DNA from 3 places in the Phyllobacterium sp. K27 genome. Region 1 is predicted to be linked to each of the others. Evidence: riboswitches for the same ligand, from Rfam matches in the RefSeq annotation. Region 1 holds a riboswitch; each other region holds the start of a gene.

Region 1 (7,533 bases):
GGTTTGCATACAATCCCATTCCTCTGCCGAATATTGTTGTTCATCACGTCTATTGAAGGGCAAATCCAAACTCCATCCTGGAAAAGGCGAGAGCGCGAATGGGTCGCGTCGAAGCTTCTCAAGCGTTCACCAGAATGGTGTGAAAGCACCTGCTGCGATTAGAGTCAACGGAGTATGAGTAGGTTGTAGCCTTCGCCGCATCTTGTTCCCGCCCAAGAGCCTCTCAATCTGGCCGTGCAAGATTTCTCGGTATGAACCGTCCGTCGATAACGATCAGCCCAAAGATCAGCATTGCCATTCCGACGATTTGGTAACTGGTCAGTATCTCAACGAGAAACACAGTGCCCAAAAGAGTTGCGCTGAATGGTACAAGAAATCCAACCAGCTAAATATTAGTGGCTCCGGCCGAGGCCAGCAGCCGACAGAAAATAAGGCTGGCCAAAGCTGTGGAAAGAACGCCTAGTCCGATGAGTTCCCAAAGCGATGATGTGGAAGGGAAGGACATAGTCCAAGGTCTGTCGATCAAAAGCATTGCAGGCAAGACAATGACCGATGAGGCAGTGACTTGCCCTGTGGCAGCCCCTAAAGGCGTGACACCGCTCTTCGCAAATCGGCGACCAAACACACTCGCGAATGCAGATGATGATGCCGCTAGTAGCACAGCAAATTGCGAGAAGACACTGTTGCCAAGGTAGGTCAATGCTGAGGCCCGATGATCACCCCTACACCGGCAAATCCAATGATCGTGCCAGTCAGCCTTATCAGCGAGAGCCGCTCGTTATCCGTGAGAAAGTGAGCAAGGACAACGACGATTACCGGAGAGCTGGCTGCGAGAATGGCGGCGAGGGAGCTTTTGATTTGAGTTTGCGACCACGCTGTCAAACTGACTGGGACGACACTGTTTAGTAGTGCCATCAGGAAAAGAGATCCCCACGTGCGATATCCCCGAGGTATCGGTTGTCGGCTAATAAGCAGTGCGCACCAAAGGACGACCGTAGCCGTCAGAACACGGCTGAAGACAATTGTTATCGTCGGTACATCCCGGAGTGCAATTTGAGTGAAAAAGAATGAACCGCCCTATAGTCCTGACAGGAAGAGCAACGTGGACCATTCAAGTGGCGTCATTGCTCTTGCAAATTTCTGGTGCATTAATGGATTTTCCTACTTACTCCGTGCATGCCAGACCTAACAGCGGTACCTGCGACAAAGCGTTCCCGAACAACCTTCTGGCCAATGAACTGCTTCTAGTCAGCTGGTTGACTTCCTATAATCTCAACGAGCAAGTTCTCCTCCGCGAACTGCCGTCGGATTTGCTGTAAGGCCGCCGCTTCTGAGTAGGCCGTCACAGTGAAAGTCGCTACTGCAGGATCGCTTCCGCCCAGCAGCGGATTTGACATCCTTAATGTCCATAATCTGAGTTGCTTCTCGCTAGCCATTCGCTTCCTCGCAAATGTAAGCGGATAATGGCGTGATAAAATATGGAGTCCAACAGGGTTGGCCTTACACCACTTTTCATTCCCATTCCTCCGCCGGCATTATCCGGTTCAGGTTCTGGGGTCGTTCCTTACTGGAACCTCTCAGCCGACTACGGCTCCCCCTGGTAGATGCAAAGCTAGATGACAAACAATACGGTTGCAAGCTATCGTTTAAGCAGGAAGTTGATAAACCTCAGCATGATCTGCGGCTTCACGCCTTCCTTTGAATGAGGCATGTCGGAGCTCGGCGTCACCGGTCCATGCTCTAAACTCATTTTCAGCCACAAGCACCGGTTTAGTGAACACAAGATACTTGCCTTCAATAGGCGCAGCTGCCTTCTTTCGCTCGAAAATTGCCCGACAGGCTGCAATTGGCGCCGATGTCTACAATCAGCACTTCGCACAATAACGGCTCAGCAGCGAATGGACAGGACGGGAGCTCGAACCTTAATAAAAATTGTGGGTGAAATGAGCCGGCAAAACCCAACCGTTGCGGCTGCATGATTTCTGCCTCCTGCATATCAGAACATATGGGATTTGAACTCGTGAGCCGATCTTACTCACTACGATCGGTAGCGAACGGCGATAGAGTTAGGCGTCATTCGGTGACGAGACAGTTCATCCTGCAACTGGGCTGGAGGATGCGGAAATCCCGATGTCAGGGCACGATATCTCTCCATCCATCAATCAACCGATTAGTTCCTGCCTCAAACATGAAATAGCATCCGCCTCCAATGATCGGTTGGCCGAATTTATTAGAGATTGGTTGGTCCATGAGATCACATAGTAGCAACGTTCCAACGCCTCCATGTGAAAATATCACGACATCCCCACCACCATTTCGTGAGGCTACACAATCGTTGACTGCCGATTTGATTCGGGTCTGTGCATCCTCGGCTGGCTCCCATCCCTGAAGGCTTTCCTCGGGCCTAGCAAAGAACTCGTCCACCATTTCCCAAAACTTCGGAGGGGCGACGTACCCTGTCGAAGAGCGGACATTCTCCCCCAAGCAGGAATTAATAGTGAAATCGACACCGTGAACCAGTTCGAAGGATTCTGCGCAGTCCAATGCCTTGCGTTCATCGCTGACGAAAACATCTGTCACAGTTGAAAGTTCAGGTCGGGTGCAAAAGCCTTCAATCCGCTTTCTCCCATCATCAGAAAGACTCCACTTTGGGACGGGCACATTTGGATCAATGTTTACTTCCGGGTGGGTAACAAAATAGACCTTAGTCATAAAAATACTCCCGTATGAGTCACTGGTGGCGACGGCATCCACCTAGCATATTCTTGGCGTCGTCCGCGACTGATAAGGGCTCGCTTCACCAAACAGGTGGATAGTACGGATAGGAGTCTTGGTAACGTGGATCAATTAACAACTGGCCGGATAATGGCGATCGTGAATGCAGCCTCGGCACGCCTAAAGGGTTCTTTTAAACCGACCAAGTACCACATACTCATGCAACTTGGATCATCACAAGTAGGGAACCGTGAAAGTCAATCTTGATGGGAGGCGATTTGGAAATGGCATTACTAGCGCACGGCTATCGTAGCCGCTGCTCCTGCCATCATTCCGGCACTGGTACGGTTAGCTATTATCATAGCCTTTCGGCTCTTGAATAAACGTCTCGTTTGGCCCGCTGCAACAGTCCATCCGACGTCGATCGAGACCACGACGACCAGCATTGTTAGAGTGAGTTCGAGCCAACCAAGCATTGACACGGCATTGAGGTCAACGATCGTTGGCAACAACGCAACATAAAACATCATAGTCTTTGGATTGCCCATCGTGACCGCGAATCCAGCCGCAAAAAGTTTGGTTTTGGAGACTTCCACAGGCACGATATCGTCAGCAAGAACGATGGGCGCCGTCCACATCTTCCACGCTAAAAAGAGGTAGACCACCCCGACCCACTTAATAATCAGGAAAGCCGGTTGAAAAGTTTGGGCCAGAACAGATAGACCGAATACCGCCAGCGCAAGCCAAATGGCCTCGCCGAACCACATCGCGGCAAGAAAGGGTAACACACCCCGATAGCCTTTGGCGAGAACTCTCGACACGAGCGCCGCGACACTTGGCCCGGGGGAGGCGGATGCAATGGCAAGCGCCGCAGCGAAAACAAGGATCGATGTCAGTTCCACTTCTAACCTCCCAATTCGAGTGTTGAGAATATCTGACGCGGTCACATTGGCAAGTCTGCCCTTGCAATCATCGGGCAGTGCCATTTTCGGGGACAGAGGATAATGAGGGAATGTCGATGTGGGAAGCAACAACTGCTTCTCTAACAGTGGGCGAAGTTTTTGTGAATGGGGAGCAGGGAACCGCGCCGTACCCTCCACCGTTGTCCGATCATGGAAAGTGAATTTTCAAAACCGGTGATCGTAAAATCCCGCTCCGGGCGTCCACGCGCAATCTCATCAGCGGCAGAAGCGCATCAATTCTTATTGTCTGAGTGGAAAGGGCGGCGTAAAGGTGCAACTTGCGCCCGGGCGAAGATCACATGTTCAGGCACAGTGGATGGAAGTTTTTCCACCCGAGAGGCGAGAAAGGCGTTTATTGACGCTGCAGTTGAGGCGGATATTCTTTTGGAATGAAAGCGTATCGCTGCGGCTTCATGGATTGAAGTAGGTGGATAGACTTAGCGAGAATGGCGGTTCCGCTGGCACCAACTGGACGGGATACTATTGTGGTTAGGGAGCTTGTCGGCCAAACCGCGTTCTTAGCCAAGTCCTGGTGGCGTATTTCAATCCTGCTGGCCGTTCCGGGTCTGCGCTGGACGATTCAGCAAATAATTCCTCGTCCAGCGTGAGCTCTCTCAAAGGTATTGGCTCCAGCCGACGGGCATTGGTGTTCAGGTCGTCAATCGTGTTGATCAGCGAGCCTTCCGAACGAACAAGCGCGGAAGATACTGCCTCGACAGTCTGTCCCAAATGTTCTGCAAGCAAGGCATTACGCCGTGCCAAAATGGCCTTGCGCGTGTTAACCTCATCCTCTTGCGCTTCGATAATGATATCGCATTCGGTATCAAAGCCCATTGAACGGTTGTTAAGATTGGCCGATCCAATTTTCAAAATCATGTCATCTGCGACCATGATTTTGGCATGAACGTAGATTGGCGTTCCGGCTTCATTGACCGGATAAAAGATGCGAAATCTGCCGTATGCATCCGCGTCCTGGATCAGCTTCATTATCCGAACTCGCGCTGAGTCCATAAATTTGGATTCAAGCCATCCTCCGGCGCCAAGCGGACTGATCATCACTATTTCCGGTCCATCCTTTTCGCAGAGCCGCTGCGCCAGAGCCTCAGCTATCCTTCGTGAGGCAAAATACTGGCTCTCGATGTAAAGTGAATGCTTGGCCGACAAAATGATGGCAAGCGTTACCGTTTCGATCTCTACGATCTGTCCTCGGGTTCCAAAGGCCGGTGCTGTCCTTGCGATTCCCACACTCACGCCGGTGAAGTCTACACCAATATTGCCCGGCCAGAGATCGGTTTCGGACGTAACCGGTTGCACTCTCTCTCCGGTTGCCGCCAGCCACCTATCCTTGGCCAATTCCGCAAGGGAACGGGCCGCTGGACCGGTAAGGCAGGTGGTTGCATCGTGCCAGGGACGCATTTTCCTTCCCCATGGCGAATGTCTTGCTGGATCGTTTTCCAGATGGCATGGAGTGTCCCACCTGCCAACCGTCATATCGATACCTCCGCAAAACGCGACACTGTCATCGATCACAAGGATTTTCATGTGGTGGGCAGAAAGTTTCGGATGCGCGCCGTCAAGCTTCAAATTGACTCGCTTTCCGAAGATCCACTTCAAAAAGTAAAAAGGCGTCTCTCCCCTCAATAGGGAGGTGAACAATCCGACGTCCCATTTCAAAATCCTAACCTCGAGATCGGGCTCGCGGTCTGACAACCATTCAATGAATTGCCCGATTTTGTTTGGACCATCCGCGCGGGGCAGTTGCGGCTCCATTTCGATGCGGGTATCGAAATCCCACCCGATCAAAATGATCGAATGTTTCGCCTTTAACATGGTTTGTTTGGCGGCGCGAAAAAAGTCCGAAGCGTCGACAATCACAGAAAGGCGATCAGCTCGCTGTAGTTTCCAGCAAGTCTCACCTTCGATCATTCGGCTTTTCATGAGGGACATCTTCTTATCGTTTACGCAGGATCGACTTCTACGGCGATGAACGCCGAAACGAAAGAACAAAGTTCCAAATCCAGCGGAACGACGGCGGAGCGCGCGGGTCAAACGTGTCGGCAGGCAGCGCGTACCGGCCCATCGGATCTCTTAATTGTAAATCTCTTCTCATGGGGACCTTCATAGGTAATCCAACAGGTGACCTGGTTGGCGCTCACAGATCGCCCTGCAACATTGGCGTATGAAAGCCGACTAAGGGAGATTTGCGAATTGTTCCAATTACGCGCATGGTTTTCTGAGAGTGTGCTGGAGGTCATATCACTCGACAGCGCACATGTCTCATCGCCAAATTTTGTTGGTTGTGGCTGGACCTGTTGAATGGTGTACTGGTGCGTGTCTAGTGGAACGAAATCCATGCGTGTTTTGGACAACCTGAATTGTACTATCGTTGCGAAGAGAGTTAGAGTTTACGACCCGGCTTTTGGCATCCCCCACCAACACCTAACAAGCGACCTTCTAAGGTGGCATCCTGCCTTCGAAGCTCAAATGGTTTTATGCTGTCTATAATAATAGTTAAGTGAGAGTTTTCCACATACACATTACTGTATATTGAATGTTGCATTTCGTCTTAATCGCTTGCTCGGGAACTATCGCGCCCCGTCGTTGTTCCCAAACGCCCGCTGCGTTGATCGGGAATGGAATATGATATGAATTTCGCGAAAAGAGACTGCATTATTGTCGGAGGTGGACCGGCCGGGTTGACGGCTGCGATTTATCTGGCGCGCTATCACCTGTCGGTGACGATTTTTGACGATGGAACCAGCAGGGCGGCCAGTATTCCAGTTTCCCATAATCACGCTGGCTTCCCCGGCGGCATTAACGGCGCGGAGCTGCTCGCCCGGATGCGCGCTCAAGCCTCGATGTATGGCGCCGAGATTCTGCATCAACGCGTGACGGCATTGCGCAAAGCAAAAGAGAAATTCGTTGTTTCCTTCGGCGACGGTTCCTTGTCTGCCCGAACCGTTCTCATCGCTACAGGCGTCATCAACCGTATGCCGTCCATGCCGAAGGACAAGCATGATGAAGCACTAAGGCATGGGCTCATCCGCTATTGTCCGGTTTGCGATGGTTACGAGGTCACGGACAAGCGCGTGGCGATTATTGGCCACGGCTCGCAAGCATTCAACGAAGCCATATTTCTCAGAAGTTATAGCCGAGACATCACATTGCTGTCTCCTTCAAATGAGCATCACCTTACATCTGGTGAAGAAGCGCGGCTGCAGGATCTGGGGATTGCGGTTGAGCGAGGACCGATCGAAATTGAGGTTGAGCAAGACACAGTTGTGATCGGCACCCGCTCCGGTTTTCATCGGTTTGACTCCATCTACCCCGCGATGGGGTCGGATATCAGATCGGAGCTCGTCTTAGGGGTCAGTGCGACATTGTCGGAAGAACGTTGCATCTGCGTCGACAGTCGCCAGCGCACGAATGTACGGGGTCTGTATGCCGCCGGAGACGTTGTAATGGGCCTGGATCAGATCAGCCACGCGATGGGGCAGGCCGGTGTTGCGGCGACTACAATCAGGAATGATCTTTGCGAGATATCGGTGCTGCTACGCTAGACCAAACACAGTTTCTCACCAGACAGCCATCTTCTGGTGCCTTAGACGGTCGCCGATCCGAAACACCTCCGGACTGGGGCTTACGATGCCAATTTTCTATTTTGTTCATCATGAGTTTCGCCCGTGGGCGATGCGTCCTTTGGCGGACTGTAAAGCATCTTTGCTTGCAGTTCTCCGCTGTTCATTGGTGGCGCACTAACGGCTTCTACCAAAGTATCCATCGCTTTTTTGATTTTCGTCCGTCCAACGTGAATACCAGCCTCTTTAGCTGCAGCCACGAATGCGGCGCGGGCTTT
Region 2 (7,533 bases), on a different replicon from region 1:
ACAGCGATTTTCCATTGAACAAGGATGTGAGATGGGCAGGCCATCCAAGCTCGAACTCGAACTCGACATTCAGGATAGAAGGTTAACCGGCGCACGGATTGGCGGTGCTGCGGTCAAGGTGGCAGAGGGCAAATTGTTTGTCTGAGAGCGAAAAATTCATCTTCTTGCCGATCAATGCGATAAAGTTTGGCGAAGGGCTGGACAGGCAAGATTTGCCCCGTTATAGAGCGCTCACTGTCGTCGCGGAAGCGGCTGACGGGCACATAGCTCAGTTGGTAGAGCAGCTGACTCTTAATCAGCGGGTCGTAGGTTCGATCCCTACTGTGCCCACCATTTCTTCTGAAACGAGGGCCGTATGGCCCTTTTTTCTTGTACCACAACAAGCATTGGCTTGTCCGAAACCTTCCATAGGAGATTTTCATGAGCGTTCGTCGTATTGAAGCAGGTCCTCGCATGAGCCAGGCCGTAATCCATGGCAATACAGTCTATCTGGCCGGTCAGGTCGGTGGTCCGGGCAAGAGCGTAACAGAGCAGACAAAAGACGTTCTGGCGTCGGTCGATCGTTTGTTGAAAGAGGCTGGTACAGACAAGTCCAAACTGTTGCAGGCCATTATCTGGCTCGACGATATGAAAGATTTTGGCGAAATGAATGCAGTCTGGGATGCATGGGTCGATCCGGCCAATGCACCGGCACGTGCGACAGGTGAGGCCAAGCTGGCAACACCTGAATATAAGGTTGAAATCATCATCACAGCTGCAATCTAAGGATTGAGTATCCAAGTTTAATTGCTTGGGTGCACTGGATTTTTGGCGCGGGAATGAATAGAGTCCGCGCTTCTCCGGATTGCCGTTGTGGCAATTCTTTAAACGCTTGTCTGATTGTGGCCGGTTTTCGTACCGCAAGACGAGGCAAGCATGGGTAAGGAAAACGATTGCAAGTTCTCGTCCGTGATAACAATGTTGAACAAGCCCTAAGGGTTTTGAAGAAAAAGATGCAGCGCGAAGGTCTATTTCGCGAAATGAAGGCCCGTCAGGCTTTCGAGAAACCTTCCGAACGCCGTGTTCGTGAGAAAGCAGAAGCTGTTAGCCGCGCTCGTAAGGCCGCGCGCAAACAGGCTCAACGCGAAGGTCTATTGCCTGGTCCAAAGAAAAAAGAACGCGTTGCACGACCCGGAGCTCCGGCAGGCAATGATTACAACAATAACCGCTAATATTGACGGGCTTAACCGCCCTTCACTGTGACGACAAACCCGCATGGCTTCATTGCTATAGCGGGTTTCGTTTTTAGTGGTCGTATCGGAACTCCGGCCGGTTTCAAAAAAGTGCCTTCTTGCGTGATGCAGTAATGCATTTACTTGTCGGTTATCGCATTTATTGGAGATATGAACCGAATGGCACTCAAGCTGAATATTATCATCGCAAGCACCCGACCCGGGCGGGGTGGCCCCGCTGTAGCAAAGTGGTTCAATGAACTTGCCAAGAAAGACGGTAATTTCGAACCCGTACTAATCGACCTGGCTGATTTCAATTTGCCGATCTATGACGAGTCGAATCATCCTCGCATGAAAAAATATGAGCATGCTCATACCAAGAAATGGAGCCAAGCCATTGAGCCTGGTGATGCCTATATTTTCGTTATGCCGGAATATGATTACAATGCGCCACCCTCATTGATCAATGCGCTGGTCTATCTGTGGAATGAGTGGAATTACAAGCCGGCAAGTTTCGTCAGCTATGGCGGCGTTTCCGGTGGTTTACGTGCTACCGAATCGGTCAAGGGATTGATGTCGGCACTCCGTATGGTTTCGCTTGCGGAGAGCGTTCCCATTCCTTCCTACCAGCAGTTTATCAATGATGATGGTGTGTTTACGCCAAATGAGTTGATCACGACCAGTGCCAGCACGGTTTTGACTGAATTGGCAAAATGGGCTGGTGCGCTAAAGCCACTTCGCGCGTCATGATTTAGAGGCTCCGCTTGACATTAATACGTCCAGCGGGTCATTTTAAGCTATTCACCAGGGGAGTCCCGACAAGGGGCTGAGATACTGCTTCAGGTTTGACCAAGCGCAGTGACCCGTTGAACCTGATCCAGTTCACACTGGCGTAGGGACGGTGCAAAGGTTATCGCGCATGGTGCATTGGCACTGAATCCATTATTGGATTTGCGAGGCTTCTTTTCATCCTTCCGGCACAGAACTGGGTTTCCTGCAACAACGCAAAGGAACCTGACGATGACTGCTGTAACAAAAATTACCGAGGCCCCAAAAGTTTCGACCGGGCCGCTTCCTGCTTCCACCAAGATTTACAAACCGGGACTGATCCATGCCGATATTCGTGTTCCCTTGCGCGAAATTGCGGTTCATCCCACCGCTGGTGAACCAAACCTCGCTGTCTATGATTCATCGGGTCCCTATACCGATGCAGCGGCAAGCATCGATATTAACAAAGGCATCCCACGCATTCGTGAGGCATGGAAAGCGGGTCAACAAGCCGATAGTTATGCTTATGAGGGGCGGCTGATCCAGTCAGCTGACAATGGCTTTGCAACAGGCGAGCGGCTCACGCGAGAGTTTCCTGTTCGGCATCAGCCGCGCCGCGCACATAATGGCAAAGCGATAACACAGCTTGCCTATGCCCGCGCAGGAATTATCACGCCTGAAATGGAGTATGTTGCCATACGGGAGAACCTTGGTCGGGAAGCTGCGCGAAATCAGGTGCGTGATGGTGAGTCCTTCGGTGCATCATTGCCGGATCATGTGACACCTGAATTTGTACGGGATGAGATCGCTCGGGGGCGGGCGATCATACCTGCCAACGTAAATCATCCCGAGCTTGAGCCTATGATCATTGGTCGGAACTTTCTCGTGAAGATCAATGCGAATATCGGCAATTCGGCTGTAACCTCATCCATGGAAGAAGAGGTCGAGAAGATGGTCTGGGCCATTCGCTGGGGTGGCGACACGGTGATGGATCTGTCAACTGGCCGAAACATCCATAACATCCGCGAGTGGATTATCCGCAACTCACCAGTGCCCATTGGAACTGTTCCGCTATATCAGGCGTTGGAAAAGGTCGGTGGCATCGCCGAAGACCTGACGTGGGAAGTCTATCGAGATACTCTGATCGAACAGGCAGAGCAGGGGGTCGATTACTTTACCATCCATGCTGGCGTGCGGCTGCATTATATTCCGCTGACTGTAGATCGTGTTACGGGCATTGTCTCGCGCGGCGGCTCTATCATGGCAAAGTGGTGCCTGCATCATCATCGCGAAAGCTTTCTTTATGAGCATTTCGAGGAAATCTGCGATATCTGCCGCGCCTATGATGTCAGCTTTTCACTCGGCGATGGGTTGCGCCCGGGTTCAATAGCTGATGCAAACGATGCTGCGCAGTTTGCTGAGCTTGAAACTCTGGGCGAGTTGACGCAAATCGCATGGGCCAAGGACTGCCAAGTCATGATCGAAGGCCCCGGTCATGTACCGATGCACAAGATCAAGGAAAATATGGACAAGCAGCTTGCTGTCTGTGGAGAGGCACCATTCTACACGCTAGGACCGCTCACGACAGATATTGCTCCCGGCTACGATCACATTACCTCCGGCATTGGCGCTGCAATGATTGGCTGGTTTGGTACGGCGATGCTTTGCTACGTTACGCCCAAAGAGCATCTCGGGCTGCCCAATCGCGATGACGTAAAAGTTGGTGTTATCACCTACAAGATTGCTGCTCACGCGGCAGATTTGGCCAAGGGCCACCCTGCAGCAAAATTGCGTGATGATGCTCTGTCCCGGGCCCGTTTCGAGTTCCGCTGGGAAGATCAGTTCAATCTGTCTCTTGATCCCGAGACGGCAAGACTCTATCACGACGAAACCTTGCCGAAAGAAGCGCATAAAGTGGCGCATTTCTGCTCAATGTGCGGGCCGAAATTCTGCTCGATGCGTATTTCACACGACATTCGGGCCGAAGCTCAAAAAGAAGGCATGGCCGCAATGGCGGAGAAATTCCGTGTCGGTGGTGACCTTTACATGCCCCTTAATGCCGGAGAATGACAAGGTGACCATCTTGGTCAAAGGGGCCGGTGTTGCCGGCCTCACCATGGCGTACGAGCTTCGAATGCGGGGGGCAGAGGTCACAATTCTGGATCCGTTCGGGGGCGAGCGTTCTGCGGCCTCCTGGTATGCCGGTGGTATGCTTGCGCCATGGTGTGAGCGTGAAAGTGCCGAGCAGGTCATCCTCGACCTTGGAATGAACGCGGCCAATTGGTGGGAAGCAACGCTTCCCGGATCAGTGACACGCAAGGGAACACTGGTTGTTGCTCCACCACGCGATGTAAAAGAACTGGAGCGGTTTGGCGCACTTACGTCGGGTTTTGCGCGAATCGGTGAAGAAGCAATTTTGCTTTTGGAGCCTGATCTTGGAAGGGTTTTCCGCAAAGGTTTGTTTTTCGAAAGCGAAGCGCATTTAGAACCGCGTAGGGTTCTAACAGAGTTAAGGTCAAAGCTCGCAGCGCTCAACACCCGCTTCGAGACAGACATGAGCGTTGCCGGGATTTCCGGTTTTGAATGGGTTGTCGATTGTACGGGAACTGCAGCGCCGGAAAATGGATTGCGGGGAGTGCGCGGCGAGATGCTCTTGCTGCGCAGCAAAGATATATCATTGTCGCGGCCCATACGGCTTATTCATCCGCGTTTCCCGCTTTATGTTGTGCCGCGACCAGACCACATGTTCATGGTTGGCGCGACGATGATCGAGAGCGATGCAAGCGGGCCTGTAACGGCACGCTCCGTGATGGAATTGTTGAACGCTGCCTATAGCGTTCACCCCGCATTCGGCGAAGCCGAAATCATTGAAACCGGGGTAGGCGTTCGTCCAGCCTATCCAGATAATTTGCCGCGAGTGATTAAAACTGGCAATCGGATCAGCATTAACGGACTTTACCGACACGGTTTCCTGCTTGCGCCAGCAATGGCACGGCAAGCCGCTGACATGATCCTGAAAGAAAGGAGTGTATGCCATGAAACTCATCGTGAACGGGCAAGCGCATGAAGTCGCAGCGCAAACTCTCGAAACACTTCTGGTTGAGTTGGGGTTTGAAGATGAATGGCTAGCTACTGCAGTTAACAGCGAGCTTGTGCGCGCAAACGAGCGGCACAATCACGCTTTGAACAATGATGATCGCGTCGAGATTTTGACGCCGAAGCAGGGTGGGTGACATGTTGAAACTTTACGGCGAGGAAATATCATCCCGCATTTTGCTCGGCACGGCGCAATATCCGTCTCCTGCTATTCTCATAGATGCGATTAAAGCTTCACGAACAGAAATCATCACCGTGTCATTGCGGCGGGAAATGGCTGGAGCAAAGTCCGGGGACGGATTCTGGACGTTGCTTCGCTCTCTCGGGTTGCGCGTGTTACCCAACACGGCAGGATGCCACACGGTGAAAGAAGCTGTGCTGACCGCCCACATGGCACGGGATGTCTTTTCAACTGACTGGATAAAGCTGGAAGTCATAGGCAATCATGACACTTTGCAACCGGATATCTTTGCACTGGTGGAGGCTGCTCGTGTTTTAAGTGAAGACGGTTTTAAGGTGTTTCCCTACACGACCGATGATCTGATAGTTGCAGAACGATTGCTAGAGGCGGGGTGTGATGTTCTTATGCCTTGGTGCGCGCCCATTGGTTCCGCGATGGGGCCACAGAATTTACATGCATTACGCTCGATACGCGGGCATTTTCCGGAAGTTCCAATGATTGTCGATGCCGGTTTAGGCCGCCCATCGCATGCGGCAGCTGTGATGGAACTAGGATTTGATGCAGTCCTTCTCAACACCGCTGTGGCAAAGGCAGGGGATCCGGCTGCAATGGCGCAGGCCTTTGCCAAAGCTGTTGAAGCGGGATATCAAGCTCACCATGCAGTTCTATTGGAGCCACGCGATCTTGCTGTTCCCTCAACCCCTGTAATAGGCAAGGCCGTCTTTACATAAAAGCAAGGTTATACTGCCTTCGTTGCAATAACGTGGAGCCACTCGGTTGGCTCATTGTCGTAGCCACTGCCCATGCTGCTTTTTATATCAACTGACGCCCAGGTTTGCCCATATGCCTGTCTAAGCCACTCGGCGGACGGGTAGTTGTAGTAACGGCCAAACTTGTCGCGCCCCTCTTGTTGTCCCGCCTTATAGCTCGCATAAAACCGGCCATTGGCTTTCAAAGCCCGTTCGATACATTGAAGAATAGGTTTCAGGTGTGATCTGGGGACGTGCAAAAGACAAGCGTTCGCCCATACTCCATCAAATTTGTTTTGATAGGTGATCTGATCGAATTTTAACACTTGCGCTGGAACGCCGAGCCGTTTCTGAGCTTGGTAGGCAAGCTCCGCGCTGCCGTCAGTCGGTGTAACATCGAAACCCTGAGCGAGCATGCGCGCGCTGTCGTCACCACCGCCGCAACCGAGTTCTAGAATAGAGCAGCCGGGGGCAAGACAAGCCAGAAAGGAATCCAGCCGTTCATATGATCTGTGATCGTTGCGATTGGCATAAGCCTCTGCTTTTTCTGCGTAAAATCGCAGAGTGTCTTGATCTTCACCGATGATGATATCCTCCTCTAAATATCAAGAATGGCTGGCGTTTTGCCCTTTTCGCCATGGATCAGGCAATCGGCAATCGTCGTTTTGTCGAGAATACCGCGAGTGACATTAGCAACTTCGTTAAAGACATGGCGAATTTCACATGTCTCCTCATTACTGCAATCTTCGCAGCGCCGATAAGCAACTTTACTAAGACATGGAAGGGAGGCTATGGGGCCATCAATCAGACGCAAAACTTCACCGAAGGTAATGTCCTCGGCACCCTTAAGAAGAAGATAGCCGCCCATCTTGCCTCGCCGGCTCATGACAATGCCTTCACGTTTCAGGTCCAACAAAATCTGTTCGAGAAATTTCTTTGGAATATTCTGCTCTTCTGCAATATCCGAAATGAATAGTGCTTTCTCAGAGTCGGCGCGCGCAAGGACGACAAGCGCCCGCAGAGCATATTTGGCTTTTTGCGATATCATTGTTCTCTGCCTACAACCGTTTGGATGCAGTCATAGCCCTTCGAGAGACATTTCCTAGTATAAAAACGTTAAAAAATCGAGTTTCCTTGCGACGATGCGATATCTTGAACCAGAGCATATAAGGGTTTGAGACGCATCATTCATTCGGGCATGGAGGCTTCGGGTGATCGTCGCCTACTTTCCCTCTTGAGATACAACAATGATCGTATCGCTCTGTTTTCATCATTTTGGTCATGAGTAGTATTTCATTTCCAGATTGCCGCATTTATTAGCAAATATAATCTTCCTCTTACCCATTTTTATCGCCACTCTCGCAAAAATTGTTCGTGAGTCCAAAAAGGCATGCGAAGCGATTCTGGTTTGAAATTTGGGCGAAAACGCCTTCGTCTGGGAGATTTTCATGAAGAATTTAGTTGCTTACGCCGCACTGACGCTGGGACTGGTTTTAAGTCCGGTACATGCCGCTGAAGAACCGACGGA
Region 3 (7,533 bases), on a different replicon from region 1:
TTGAAGCTCGCAACGAGTTCCTTTTCCTTGTCAGCAATGATCTTGGTCGTCTTTTCGGCAGCTTCCTGCATCACATCGCCGAAGATTTTCTTGTCTTCATCGCTAAGGCTGGACCAGAGCTGCTTGGAAACCACGGTGTTCAGATGATCAACAATATGACCGGTCAGAATGATGTTCTTCTGAACTTCGAAAAACTTCTTGGCTTCAATCGTCGTCAGCGGGTTTTCCTGAGCTTCAACAGTGCCGTTCTGCAATGCCAGATAAACCTCGGCAAAAGCGATTGGCGTTGTATTGGCGCCGCAGGCACGTGGCATTGCCAGATAGGCTGGAACATCCGGAACGCGGATTTTCAACCCGGCCATGTCCGAGCACTTGGCGATGGGCTTGTTGGCCGTCGTGTGGCGCGTACCGTAATAGCTCACCGATGTAATGTGATTGCCGGTTTTCTCCTCATAACCAGCGGCAAGCCGTTTGAAAACGTCACTCTTGGTATAAGCGATCAGATGGTCGGAATCGCTGAAAATATAGGGGAAATAGGTGACGCCGATGGGCTTGAAATCACGAGCAGCAAAGCTTGAACCCGAGATAATGATATCGACCGTGCCAAGCCTCAGGCCCTGATTGATATCCGCTTCCTTGCCAAGCTGAGATGCTGGAAAAACGTCGATCTTGTAACGCCCATCGGTACGCTTGGCGATTTCTTCTGCCGCCCATACCGACTCGGTGTGAAACGGTTCGGATGTTTCATAGACATGCGCCCATTTCAGCGTGGTTTGCGCCTGTGCAACCACTGCCGAAATGGCAAGGGCCGCCGCAGCGCCAAAAAGTGTAGCCAGTTTGAGTTTCATTGTTGTTTCCTCCCTGATTGAATTCAGTTCTCGTTACTTCTGTCGAGACGCCTTTGTCGAATGGCCTCTCTCCGTTTCCAGCTCCTCGTCAAAACTTCTGGAAAACCTCAACTGCGATTGATGCAGATGATGTTGCATCGCAGCCTTGGCGCGAACAGGATCACCACCTGCAATGGCGTCGCGAACTGCGCGATGTTCCTCAAAGGCTTCCCGCCATGAAGCCGCGCTCTCAAAATAGCTTGCCAGCCGTGTGAAATAAGGCGTCATGCGCTGGTCGAACAGTTCACCGACAACGCGGTCGAGCGCAGAGTTTTCCATGATACCGGCAATGGTCGTATGGAATGTACGGTCAAGCGCTATTGAGACTTGCGGATTGTTGAATGTCCGCGCCATTTGCGTCAGTACATCATCCATCGCTGCTATGTGTTTCGGCGTGACAATGCGGGCAGCCTCTTCGGCAATCGCGCACTCAATCAGGGCGCGTGCCCTTAACAACTCGAAAGGCCCTTCAAGTTCCTCGGCCTGAACCTGAAGACGCTTTGGTCGTGGTGACCGTGCGACGTAAACGCCCGATCCCATGCGAATGTGAATGAGCCCCTCCACCTCAAGGGCAATCAAAGCCTCACGAATGGTGGGACGGGAAACGCCAAGCTCCTCAGCCAGCTCACGCTCACCGGGCAAACGCTCACCGACACCCAGCTGACCATGTTCGATCTGGCTTCGTATCTGGTCTGCCACCTGCCGGTAAAGCCGACGGGACTGAATGGCTGCGAACATGTGAACCTCCCCGCCCGGCTTCCCATTTCCAGGCAACTGGTAAACTGGCCTTACCAATATATAAGTGATACATTGATATATATGATTGAGTCAACCGCTGGTTGCGAGCTACTTTTGGCAGGTCGGTCTTGTCTTGATTTATATCGCCGTGAAAGGCGGCTAAGGTCATTGTTACATTATGTATCAGAAAGTGATTGCCGCTAAGCGAAGCGAACGCGCTAAGAGAAACCACTCGTTAAAAGAGTTGCTTCGTCAAACCGGTGATAAATGCTGCCTGATACACGATCGCTTCGGACATTTGCTTGCTTGAGCTTCGCCTTGATTTTGGGCGCATGCACCACGACGGATACCAAGCTACCCGAGACTGCATCATTGCCGATTCCTGAACAATCTCCACGTGTTGCTGCTGCAGAAGCTGCCGCCAGTCCGGTTATAGCGACAGAGGGCAAGACGAGCGCTGCCGTTGCTGCGAGCACAAAAAGTGCACCGGAGTTCAAAGATACCGGAACACCGCTCGACAGTCTGATCTCAAAATATTCCGTTGCCTATGAAGTGCCTGAATCGCTGGTTCGCCGCGTTGTGCACCGGGAAAGCCGTGGCAATCCACAGGCACGCAACGGCCCCTATTGGGGCCTGATGCAGATGTTGCCAGCGACAGCACGCGGAATGGGCCATACCGGCTCTGCACAGGATTTGCTGGATGCAGAAACAAACCTCAAATTTGGCGTGAAGTATCTTGCCGGTGCCTACAAGGTTGCCGATAACAATCCTGATCAGGCCGTGCGGCTTTACGCTCGCGGCTATTACTATCAGGCCAAGAAAAAAGGGCTTCTGGAAGAGACGGGCTTGAAGCCATCGAGCAAGCCGGTTGAACCCGCCTCCACCACAATGACGGCCATGGCCCCTGCCGAAACGTCCGCTGCATTGCCTACGCAACTCGCTTATTCAGGAGAGACTGCCGTGATGTTCCCCGCCGCCGTCCCGCTGCCTGTGCAGCGGCCTGACATGGCTTCGGGCGCTGCCGCACCGCTTTAAACTCCTACTGCGCGGATGCCGCTATGCCGCCCACCAGCGATGGAAGTGGTGAACCGGACCACGCCCACGACCAACTTTCAGCGTTTCGCCTGCTGACATGGCCGCCGTCAGATAGTCTTTGGCTTCACAAACGGCACTATGCAGCGCCATTCCCTTTGCCAGGCCAGCGGTAATGGCAGAGGCCAGTGTGCATCCCGTACCATGGTCGTTCACAGTTTCGATACGCAGCGCGGAAAACCGCTTCATCGCCGACCCGTCAAGCAGGATATCCGTGCTCAATTCCCCTTTGCCATGCCCGCCCTTTATGAGCACGGCCGAGGGACCCAGCTCAAGCAGCTTTTCCGCCTGCCGCACCATCTGGGTTTCGTCTTCGGCGATCGGCATATTTGTCAGCAAGGCAGCTTCCGGCAAATTGGGAGTGAGCAACAGCGCACGCGGCAAGAGAAGCTGCCGCAGTGCATCAATTGCGGCTGGCTGCAATAAAGGGTCACCGGCTGTTGCGACCATCACAGGGTCGAACACGGCCTTGCGTTGCCAGTGATCGAGCCCTTCCGCAATTGTCTCTATGGTCGAGACTGTCGATACCATGCCGATCTTGATCGCATTCACGTCGAGGTCGGAGAGGACTGCATCCATCTGCGCCCGGATGATTGCTGGCGAAAGATTTTCAATCGCGGTCACACCATTCGTGTTCTGCGCGGTGATAGCGGTGAGGACGCTCGCACCATAAACACCCAGCGCCGAGAAGGTTTTCAAATCGGCCTGAATCCCTGCCCCGCCCCCGCTATCGGACCCGGCAATGGTCAGCGCTATTGCAGTCATGCTGGCTCTCTTACCCGCAAGGCTTGATCCACTGCGGAGCGCAAAGCTTGCGCCGCCGCTTGCGGATTATCCTGCCGGAAGATTGCGGAAATGACCGCAACGCCATCTGCACCTGCTTCAATAGCGAAAGGCGTGCGCTCCAATCCGATACCGGCAATAGCGCCTATGGGCAGATGCGGTTTGGCCCCGCCTATGATAGCAGCCAGGCGCTTGAAGCCATCAAAGCCGATAGGTTGCAGATTTTCCTTGGTGGGCGTTTCAAACAGTCCGCCAATGCAGGCATAGTCAATATCGCCGTCGATTGCAGCTTGCGCATCCGGCTCATTCTTGACCGTCAGCCCGATAATCGCATTTGGCCCAAGCAGACGGCGGACATCGGCAACCGCCATGTCTTCACGCCCCACATGCACACCCTCAACGCCAGCGGCTAGAGCAACATCCACCCGGTCATTGACGAGTAGCGGCACACCAGTTTCTTTGAGCGCGGCATGTATCTGCCGTGCACGATTGATCATATCGCGGGTTGCAGAATTCTTGTCGCGATATTGGATGATCGTGGCGCCACCACGCGCCGCTGCGAGGGCTAATGCTCCCAAATCTTTACTAGGGCCAATAGCATCAAAATCGACAATGGCATTCAGGCGGTAATCTACTTGTGGCACGTCGCGGACTCCATTTAATGGAGCAATTCCAGCAAAAGTGTGAAGCGGTTTTGCGTCCGGAATTGCGTAAAACTAATAAGGTCAGAGCGCCGTTAAGCGCTCTACTGGAAACCCGGATATGTGCGAAGAGACGAAACCAGCGTGATAACTGCTCAATTCCCGTTCCTACGCCGGCATAATCCGGATCAGGTTCAAGGGTCTTGGCTCAGCGCCATCTCAGCATCGTACGATGCCCCCCTCGGAATGAAGTCATGATGAGACGGCGCATTGCGGAAGTCAATGCGCCGTTATGCGGGCCGGACAAAGCCTTCACTCGCCACAAGCAGGTTGCGCGTGTAATCTTCCTTGACTGCATGGCGGGCAAGGTCTGCCGCCGACAGGCGTTCCACCTCTGCGCCGCTCTGCATCACCATCAGCCGGTCGCACATATGGGTGACCACCGCCAGATCGTGGCTGACCATCAGGAAGGTCAGCTTTCTGTCCCGCCTTATCTGTTCAAGCAGATTCAACACTTCCGCTTGGACCGAGGCATCAAGGGCTGATGTGGGTTCATCAAGGAGCAGGATTGACGGCTCAAGGATCAATGCGCGGGCAATAGCGACCCTCTGGCGCTGTCCGCCGGAAAGCTGATGCGAATAGCGGAAGCGAAAGCTTGAACCGAGACCGACTTCGTCAAGCGCGCGCAGGATGCGTTTTTCGATGTCGGCAAAGCCATGCACGACCAATGGCTCCAACAGCAGGCGATCCACGGTCTGGCGCGGATGCAGCGAGCCATAGGGGTCCTGAAACACCATCTGTACTTCGCGATAAAATGCCTTTGTCCGGGATGATCCCAGCGTCTTGCCGTTGACTGTAATCGTGCCGCCTGTAACAGGCGCAAGTCCCGCGACGGCCCGCAGCAAGGTTGATTTTCCTGAACCGGACTCGCCCACCAGACCAAAGGATTCGCCTTGCTGGACGTCAAGACTGACCCCGCGCAATGCGCGAAAGCGTTCAAACTTCACTTCAAGATTTTCGACGCTAAGAGCCGCCATTTGCAGATTGTTCATGCGGCCCACTCCGGCTTGCGGTCAAGAACCGGCAACGGATGCCGGTCGGTGCCGATCTGCGGCATACAATTCATGAGACCACGCGTATAGGGATGTTTGGCATTCTTCAGATCAGCCGCAGCGATCTCCTCGACAATTCGCCCCGCATACATGACAATCACGCGGTCGCAGAATGATGAGACCAGCCGCAAATCATGGGAGATGAAAATCAGTCCCATGCCGCGATCCCGCACAAGATCGTCAAGGATACGCAGCACATCAAGCTGCACCGTCACATCTAGAGCGGAAGTCGGCTCATCTGCGATTAATAGCTCCGGCCCGGTAATGAGCATCATGGCGATCATGGCGCGCTGTCCCATACCGCCCGACACCTCATGCGGATACAGCTTGAAGACCCGCTCGGGGTCACGTATCTGCACAGCAGCAAGCATATCGAGCGCGCGCTTGCGTGCCTCACCTTTGCTCACCTTCTCATGGGTCCGCAGCGTCTCAACAATCTGCCTGCCGATACTCATGACCGGATTAAGCGAGTATTTCGGGTCCTGGAGGATCATGGCGACACGATTGCCGCGCAGGCTGCGCCGCTCCTTCGCAGAAATATCCAGAAGGTCCATCCCGTCGAAATTCAACGTATCAGCGCTGATCTTCGCATGAGCCGGCGTCAGCCCCATGATTGCGCGCCCGGTTTGGGACTTTCCTGAACCGGACTCCCCGACAATGCCAAGCCTTTCGCGGCCCAGCGTGAATGAAACACCACGCACAGCATCGACAACGCCGGTACGCGTGGGAAACTGGACCCGCAGATCCTTGACTGTCAGCAAGGCACTCATTGATTGTTCCCCCGCGGATCGAGCGCATCACGCAAGCCATCGCCAAGGAGATTAAAGCCAAGACTGACGATCAGAATGGCAAAACCCGGTGCGGCTGCCACCCACCACTGGTCCATGATGAAGCGGCGGCCCGATGCAATCATTGCGCCCCATTCAGGCAATGGCGGCTGTGCACCTAGACCAAGGAAGCCAAGTCCCGCCGCGACCAGGATAATTCCCGCCATATCGAGTGTCACACGGACGATCAGAGATGAAAGGCAAAGCGGCATGATGTGGCGCAGCACGATGCGGATTGGCGATGCACCCATGAGCTGCACAGCGGCAATATAATCAGAATTACGCACGGTCAGCGTTTCAGCTCTGGCAATACGCGCATAGGGCGGCCACGAGGTCACCGCTATGGCAATGACTGCATTCTCAATACCCGGTCCCAGTGCAGCCACCAAAGCGAGAGCCAGAATAAGTTTTGGAAACGCCAGAAAAATGTCGGTGAGCCGCATCAGGATGGCATCCACCCAACCCCCGGCATAGCCGGCAATGGTGCCGACGAGCAAACCAATCGGTGCGGCAATGATCGCCACAAGAATAACCACATAAAGTGTCAGTCGCGAGCCATAGATCAGACGCGAGAGAATATCACGGCCCTGATCATCCGTGCCAAGCCAATAGTCCCCGCCGGGCGGCAATAGACGTGCATTACGCAGGTCGCCTGCAACTGGCGAATGTGGCGCAAGCTGAGGCGCAAACATCGCCACCAGCACCAGAGCAAAAATAATGCCAAGACCGATCACAGCCAGCCTGTTGCTGGCAAAGCGGCTCCAGATCAGATAGGCGCGGCCAAGACGGGCTTGCATACGCGACTGCGGCCGGTCGCTCATCAGCCATTCACGGCGGGAAATTGGTTTTGCGATCTCACTCATCGTGCGCGCGTCCGTGGGTCAAGTAGCCGATACAGAAGATCGGAAAGAAGGTTGATGGCGATGAATACGGCACCAATGATAATCGTGCCGCCGAGCACTGCATTCATGTCGGCGTTCTGGAGCGAATTGGTAATGTAGCTGCCAAGACCGGGCCAGGAGAAGATTGTTTCGGTTAGCACCGAACCCTCAAGCAGATTGGCAAAGGACAGCACGATCACAGTCAGCAATGGCACAGCCGCATTGCGCAAGGCATGGGCCCAGATAATCCGCGTTTCGGAGAGGCCCTTGGCGCGCGCTGCAACAATATATTCCTGCTCAAGTTCGTTGAGCATGAAAGAACGCGTCATCCGGCTGATATAGGCCAGCGAGAAATAACCCAAAACGGAGGCTGGCAGGATGATGAAGCTGAAAATATTGCGGAACACTTCCCAATTGTTCTGCAAAATCGCGTCGAGCAGGTAAAGTCCGGTGATCGGTGTAAAGGTGTATTCGTAGACAACATCGATGCGCCCCGGCCCTGAAACCCAGCCAAGCTTGGCGTAAAACAGCACAAGACCAAGCAGCCCCAGCCAGAACACAGGCACCGAATA

The links. A riboswitch is a leader RNA that binds a small molecule or an ion and turns the genes downstream of it on or off. The one in region 1 is predicted to bind thiamine pyrophosphate.
Region 2: it holds a riboswitch for thiamine pyrophosphate, as region 1 does, so the genes downstream of both, thiC (phosphomethylpyrimidine synthase ThiC) here and ACYJL1_RS17745 (EamA family transporter) in region 1, are expected to answer to the same signal.
Region 3: it holds a riboswitch for thiamine pyrophosphate, as region 1 does, so the genes downstream of both, thiE (thiamine phosphate synthase) here and ACYJL1_RS17745 (EamA family transporter) in region 1, are expected to answer to the same signal.

Annotation. Positions count from the first base shown of each region.
Region 1 is NZ_JBTWND010000002.1:185,703-193,235, forward strand. It holds gene ACYJL1_RS17745 (EamA family transporter) at 697-1,053, opposite strand; TPP riboswitch at 1,505-1,608, opposite strand; gene ACYJL1_RS17750 (hypothetical protein) at 1,647-1,781, opposite strand; gene ACYJL1_RS17755 (histidine phosphatase family protein) at 2,134-2,712, opposite strand; gene ACYJL1_RS17760 (LysE family translocator) at 3,009-3,617, opposite strand; gene ACYJL1_RS17765 (DUF982 domain-containing protein) at 3,828-4,070, shown strand; gene ACYJL1_RS17770 (phospholipase D-like domain-containing protein) at 4,167-5,624, opposite strand; gene ACYJL1_RS17775 (NAD(P)/FAD-dependent oxidoreductase) at 6,323-7,237, shown strand; gene ACYJL1_RS17780 (DUF982 domain-containing protein) at 7,318-7,533, opposite strand, start outside.
Region 2 is NZ_CM139240.1:1,726,546-1,734,078, forward strand. It holds gene ACYJL1_RS08370 (PhzF family phenazine biosynthesis protein) at 1-145, shown strand, start outside; tRNA gene ACYJL1_RS08375 (tRNA-Lys) at 258-333, shown strand; gene ACYJL1_RS08380 (RidA family protein) at 421-765, shown strand; gene rpsU (30S ribosomal protein S21) at 933-1,211, shown strand; gene ACYJL1_RS08390 (NADPH-dependent FMN reductase) at 1,392-1,961, shown strand; TPP riboswitch at 2,008-2,128, shown strand; gene thiC (phosphomethylpyrimidine synthase ThiC) at 2,232-4,049, shown strand; gene thiO (glycine oxidase ThiO) at 4,054-5,046, shown strand; gene thiS (sulfur carrier protein ThiS) at 5,015-5,212, shown strand; gene ACYJL1_RS08410 (thiazole synthase) at 5,214-5,987, shown strand; gene ACYJL1_RS08415 (class I SAM-dependent methyltransferase) at 5,996-6,595, opposite strand; gene ACYJL1_RS08420 (RrF2 family transcriptional regulator) at 6,604-7,053, opposite strand; gene ACYJL1_RS08425 (sulfate ABC transporter substrate-binding protein) at 7,454-7,533, shown strand, end outside.
Region 3 is NZ_CM139240.1:119,418-126,950, forward strand. It holds gene ACYJL1_RS00630 (sialic acid TRAP transporter substrate-binding protein SiaP) at 1-848, opposite strand, end outside; gene ACYJL1_RS00635 (FadR/GntR family transcriptional regulator) at 882-1,625, opposite strand; gene ACYJL1_RS00640 (transglycosylase SLT domain-containing protein) at 1,932-2,660, shown strand; gene thiD (bifunctional hydroxymethylpyrimidine kinase/phosphomethylpyrimidine kinase) at 2,682-3,482, opposite strand; gene thiE (thiamine phosphate synthase) at 3,479-4,144, opposite strand; TPP riboswitch at 4,290-4,393, opposite strand; gene ACYJL1_RS00655 (ABC transporter ATP-binding protein) at 4,432-5,193, opposite strand; gene ACYJL1_RS00660 (ABC transporter ATP-binding protein) at 5,190-6,023, opposite strand; gene nikC (nickel transporter permease) at 6,020-6,943, opposite strand; gene ACYJL1_RS00670 (ABC transporter permease) at 6,940-7,533, opposite strand, start outside.